2 regions of the Fictibacillus sp. b24 genome follow, and region 1 is predicted to be linked to the other one. Evidence: predicted binding sites of a transcription regulator. Region 1 holds the regulator's gene; the other holds the start of a gene.
The links. The regulator LexA, encoded in region 1, represses DNA repair genes until DNA is damaged. The targets are predictions, from matches to a motif close to CGAACATATGTTCG.
Positions count from the first base shown of each region.

Region 1 (3,158 bases):
GGGAAGCCGCTGCCTCAAGACGAACTTGAAATGCTTTCTTATTGCGCTCCGTTGTATTTAAAGGACCGATTAAACAGTTTTTTTTATTATCAGACCTGTCGTTTTTTGTCATCTAATCACCTATTTATTTTATTTTATTTTGATACTAGGAATAAATCCTACTTTCTTCGATGTTAATATCTTTTTTTAATCTATTCTTTAGCCCCCTAATCTCTTACATCAATTGTTTCATTATATTCATTTTTTTTATATGAGAATAGGTTGTTCACCAATGCGATTTACCCAAATTACTCTTGTTAGACCGTGTACCTTAAGCAGGCGGAAGAAAAAGCCTATTCATATTTCGTGAAGGAAATCGGAAGAGAATGAAGGAAAATGAAAATATACTTAAATTGATTTTTTTTATAAAAAAACAAGCCGTTCATTTGTATTTACAGCTTGTCTAATCGCAAATATTCAAACTTAATGAATACTTCTATATACGCTTCACTTTAAAGGTGATCTTATTTGTTTAGATTTGTATTTTAATCCAATTTTCAACAATGGAATAATTTTTATCAAGTCAATAATCTTAGATATTTTTGATCCTATTGATTTTCAATTGAAAAGTGATTAATGAAATAACCCCTGACATATTTGTTGTCAGGGGATTATTGTTTATGCATTATAAGTATGAAAATGTTCCATTAAATTGGCATAATCGAAACGATTTGCTGGATACGAACAAAAAAAGTGGAGTCGTTACCAGCACTTAAAGCAATGTGATCGGGTTGTACTTCGACTAGTACACCTCTTATCGTATCTTTAGTTGTTTCTACAACTAGATCTTTACCTACTACGGATCGCAGGCGATTCACAACGAAGGGATCTACTAATGTCATATATTGAGTGTTACCATTTTGGTTTCTTGATTGTTCATAAGGATTATAGTACATGATTCATTCCTCCTATATGGGTATCCGTACACCTTATTCATACAGATGGCGAGTGGTGAGAGGAACTAACGATGATGCCATAAAAAAAGAGAAGCAGCTTAACATGAAGCTGCTTCTCTTTATGTTTAATTTTAATTAGTGAATACTTCTATATACTCCGATTACTTTACCTAGTATCGTACAGCTTTGCAGTATAATCGGCTCCATCGAGGAATTCTCTGGCTGCAGACGAATGTGATTACTTTCTTTAAAGAACCGTTTTACCGTTGCTTCGTCTTCATCAGTCATAGCTACGATGATATCTCCGTTATTGGCAGTAGGCTGTTGTTTTACAACAACTAAGTCCTTATTAAAAATACCTGCTTCAATCATACTGTCTCCGACTACAGACAGCATAAACACATTCTCGTCACCTACAACATGTTCAGGCAATGGAAAATATTCTTCTACGTTCTCGATCGCACTTATTGGAAGCCCCGCTGTTACTTTACCGATTACAGGGATAGAGACTGAACGAACGGAAGGAATATTGTCTTCAAGGCCTAATACTTCAATCGCTCTAGGTTTTGTTGGATCTCTGCGAATAAGCCCTTTTTTTTCAAGTCTAGCTAAATGTCCGTGAACTGTAGAGCTTGAAGCAAGACCTACCGCTTCCCCAATTTCTCGAACGGAAGGGGGATATCCTTTTTGTGAAACTTCCTCTTTTATGAAAGCCAGGATATCCAATTGTCGTCTGGATAACTTAGTCATTTTAAGCACCTCACCGAATTTTTTATCTATAAAAAGTATAGCATGGGGAATAAAGAGATACAAACATAAGTTCGAAAAATTAGTTGACACCGAACAAACGTTCCAGTTATTATAATATCATAAGATGCGAACAAACGTTTGTCGGAAGGGGATATCACAATGAAACAAGGGACAATGCATGTTATTGTATTTTTAGGGTTGTTAGGTGGTATATTTTTTACGTTATCAAATCTTGCATCACAAGAAGCTCAATATATTGAAGTAACCATACAAGAGGGAGATTCACTTTGGAGTCTTTCCGAAGAATATAACGCCAAACACCATTATTCCAACTGGGAGTTTATACAATGGGTCGAAAAGAAGAACAGCGTAAATGCGTCAGCTGTATTTCCAGGGCAGAAAGTAATCATACCAGTAAATAAATAGACAAAGCGGGTTTTGGGCAAATGAAAGCTATTATATACTGTAGAGTAAGTACTGAAAAAGAAGAACAACTCACATCTATTGAAAGACAGGAAGCTGAATTAAAAAAGTTAGCAAAACAATTTGGTTTTGAAGTAATAGCATGTTTTAGTGAGAGGGCAAGCGGATATTCGCTTGATCGCGAAGAATTATTAAACGTGCTTGATTTGGCAAGAGACGGTGAAATTAACTGCCTCCTCATTCAAGATGATACTCGGCTAGGAAGAGGAAAGGCAAAGATGGCTATTCTCCATCAGTTAATGAAATACAATATTAAAGTTTATACACTGTCCAATAACGGAGAATACACGTTGACTGAAGCAGATGAAATGGTGCTGGAGATCGTCTCCACTGTGGAAGAGTATCAACGTAAGCTTCACAATATGAAAATAAGGCGCGGCATGAGAAAAGCGGTTAAAGATGGTTATAAACCGCAGAGGAATTTAAGTAACAACACAAGTGGCGGGCGAGACAAAAAAGAAGTGCCAATTTCTGAAATTGTTCGCTTAAAGAACATGAAACTGACTTTTCATGACATAGCATTAACGCTAAAAGGATTAGGTTTCAATGTATCAAAAGCCACCGTACATAGAAGATACAAAGAACACATGGAAAATACAGATAACTAGAAATTCCTTTCATACTGCTGTAGGATAGAATGAAGAATGCTGCAAAAGGAGTTTTTAAATCATGTTATCAAAAGATAAAATGCAAAGAATAAATGAACTGTCTAGAAAGTCAAAACAAACGGAATTGACATCAGCAGAAAAAGCAGAACAAAAAAAGTTAAGAGAAGAGTATTTACAAGTCTTCCGCAAGTCTTTCGTTCAAGATCTGCACGGTATGACTTTTGTAGACCCTAACGGTGATGATGTAACACCTGAAAAATTAAAAAGAAGTAAAGATAATAAAAAGAACCTTAAACAATAATATAGAATGCCTATTTACTTAACTGTAAATAGGCATTTTTTTCTGTTGCAATCTATACATATTAGTATATACTGTTATATA
Region 1 covers NZ_JAUCES010000005.1:2,028,514-2,031,671, reverse strand. The annotation lists gene QUF49_RS10470 (vanadium-dependent haloperoxidase) at 1-112, opposite strand, end outside; gene QUF49_RS10465 (YuzF family protein) at 687-935, opposite strand; gene lexA (transcriptional repressor LexA) at 1,071-1,685, opposite strand; gene yneA (cell division suppressor protein YneA) at 1,845-2,111, shown strand; gene QUF49_RS10450 (YneB family resolvase-like protein) at 2,132-2,776, shown strand; gene QUF49_RS10445 (DUF896 domain-containing protein) at 2,838-3,077, shown strand.

Region 2 (3,158 bases), 1.2 Mb from region 1:
TTTGTAACCAGAACTGCTGTATTTTTTGTAGCTTTTATGTCCTAATAACGATTTTAGTAGCTTCATTAACATGATTAAACCATCTCCTTTGAACTTTCTTGTTTAGGATATTCGTGCCTTTTAAGCAATATCCTACTGTACGTACTTTTAAACAGAAAGTTTCATCTTGGGAAATGGGGTCTGACCCCAAACAATTTATTTCCCTCAATAATTTCCTTGTTTTTGTCTAGAGAGTTTTGTTAAATTTAGAGAGGTATATATGAACGTTTACAAAAAGCTATGTTTTTTGGATTGTTCAAGGAGAGGGGTTTTTCGTTTCATGTTGGAGTATGTTTTTGCAGCTTTGTTGCCTGTATTTTTGCAGCTGCTATTTAATAGAGTGCTGTTTACAAAATACTTGCCGTTAGGAATAACGATTATTATTTTAATTTTTGGTTTTGATGGCTTGAATCAGCCTTTACCTCTCCAAATCGTTGCTGTCATTTTCACGATCATAGGGTTTTTCCTGGGTCTCAAAATTTATAATAAACAAAAAAGAAAAGTAAGATAGAAAAAAGACGTCACCTTCACGAGGTAGACGTCTTTCTTTTTGTATGCGAGATCGTTTTTTTAAAGAAAAGAACGAGCATCGTTAACACATAAAGTGTAATTACACCAAGTCCAGCTTTATCAAAGTGTACAAGTTTAAGGATAACTGAAATTAATATTGTGATGTACAGTGCACCTAAATACTTTTGTATCTGTTCGCTTGTATAGATAGTCGTAAGCTTTGCACCAAGCTGAGTACCGACTAAAGCGCCAAGAATGAGTAAAATCCCGAGCTTATAATCTAGTTGAACGGATGAGGCATACGTCAAGAATCCAGCAGTAACAATCAAGAATACACTGACTAAACTCGTGCCTACAGCTTTTCTAGAAGGGAATTTCATTAAAGAGATGAGCATCGGTACCATTACAAATCCTCCGCCAACACCCAATGTTGTAGAAATGAACCCTCCTGTAAATCCAATAAAGATTGCTTTGATCCAAGAAAAATGAATTTCAGTGGATGCATTCGCTGTATTCTTGCGTTTTGACTGCTTATAAAGCAGGGAAAGGGCAAAGTAGGCAAGAAGCACAATATAAAACACAGGGATTACTGTATCGTCATACCCCATCTTCTCAAGCCATACCACAAGCGGATGAGCAATTTGAGTAGCGATAATTCCAACTGATCCCAAAACAGCGGCCGTTTTCCATATAATATTCTTGTATTTTAGATGCGCCGCAACCCCAGAAACACTCGTCCCGATTGAATACATGAGACTGGTACCAATTGCTGAAAGAGGCGGAATGCCGAACAAAATTAAAACGGGGGTCAGAATAAAGCCTCCCCCAATACCGAAAATGCCAGAAAAGATTCCGATGCACAAACCTAGCAGTATATAGAAAAATTCCATTTTTAAACTCCTTTTGGGGACACACCTGCTACAATTTCCCCGCAACCCTTGGTACTGCTTGCGGGAAATGGGGTCAGACCCCACACAATTTATTTCCCACAAGCGCCTATCTTTAAGTATAACACTTTGATTTCTTTCCAGAAACTTCTGCGAATATTTGTTCGTAATTATTAGGTTTTTAGCTAGGTGCTATGCTATAATTTGAGTAACCAGATTTTAGGAACGGAGGTTCGGTTTTGTGAGTCAAAGTCAGATGTTCGAAATCAAATCTAACTATCAGCCACAAGGGGATCAGCCCGCAGCGATCAAGCATCTTGTGGAAAATATTAATGCAGGGAAAAAGAGTATGACCCTGCTTGGTGCGACCGGAACAGGGAAGACGTTTACGGTTTCTAACGTTATTCAGGAAGTAAACAAACCGACTCTTGTTATTGCTCATAACAAAACTCTAGCCGGACAGCTTTATAGTGAGTTAAAAGAATTTTTCCCAAACAACGCAGTTGAATATTTTGTATCGTATTACGACTATTATCAGCCAGAAGCATATATTGCTCATTCCGATACGTACATCGAAAAAGATGCAAGCATCAACGACGAAATAGATAAACTTCGTCACTCTGCCACTTCATCGTTATTCGAAAGAAAAGACGTTATTATTGTGGCAAGTGTGTCCTGTATTTATGGTCTAGGTTCACCTGAAGAATATAAAGACATGGTGATCTCTTTAAGAGAAGGAATGGAGAAAGACCGCGATCAGCTTCTTCGAGACCTTGTCGATGTTCAATACAACCGTAACGACATTAACTTTACGCGTGGTACGTTCCGTGTCAGAGGTGATGTGGTTGAAATCTTCCCAGCCTCACGTGATGAACATTGCTTGCGTGTGGAGTTTTTTGGTGATGAGATCGACCGTATAACAGAAGTGGACGCACTAACTGGTGAAATTTTAGGCGAACGCAATCACGTTGCCATTTTCCCGGCATCCCACTTCGTTACTCGTGAAGAGAAAATGAAAGTAGCGATCAAACGCATTGAAGCGGAACTGGAAGATCGCCTGAAAGAACTGAACGAGGCTGGCAAACTATTAGAAGCGCAGCGACTCGAACAAAGAACAAGGTACGATCTTGAGATGATGGCTGAAATGGGCTTTTGTTCAGGAATTGAGAACTACTCTGTTCACCTGACGCTGAGACCATTAGGATCCACACCTTATACATTGCTTGACTACTTTCCGGACGATTCACTAATCGTGATTGATGAATCGCATGTTACACTTCCACAAATTCGTGGAATGTTTAATGGAGACCAAGCGAGAAAAGGGGTGCTTGTGGATCACGGATTCCGTCTCCCTTCAGCAAAAGACAACCGGCCATTAACGTTTGAAGAATTCGAGCGCTACACAAAGTTTCAGCATATTTATGTATCTGCAACACCAGGTCCGTATGAACTCGAACACGCTCCAGAGCCTGTTGAGCAGATTATTCGTCCTACTGGGTTATTAGATCCTACACTAGAAGTCCGTCCGATTAAAGGACAGATCGATGACTTGCTTGGCGAGATCAATGAGAGAATCGAGCAAAACGAAAGAGTTCTTGTTACAACGTTAACGAAGAAAATGTCTGAAGATCTTACCGATTACTTTGTTGAACTAGGTATTAAGGTTCGTTATCTTCATTCTGAAATCAAGACGCTCGAACGGATTCAGATCATCCGTGACCT
Region 2 covers NZ_JAUCES010000005.1:840,134-843,291, forward strand. The annotation lists gene QUF49_RS04140 (hypothetical protein) at 1-72, opposite strand, end outside; gene QUF49_RS04145 (DUF2198 family protein) at 320-550, shown strand; gene QUF49_RS04150 (sulfite exporter TauE/SafE family protein) at 567-1,439, opposite strand; gene uvrB (excinuclease ABC subunit UvrB) at 1,693-3,158, shown strand, end outside.
Region 2: a site for LexA is predicted at 1,590-1,603, ahead of uvrB (excinuclease ABC subunit UvrB). Genes of this name have one in related genera too.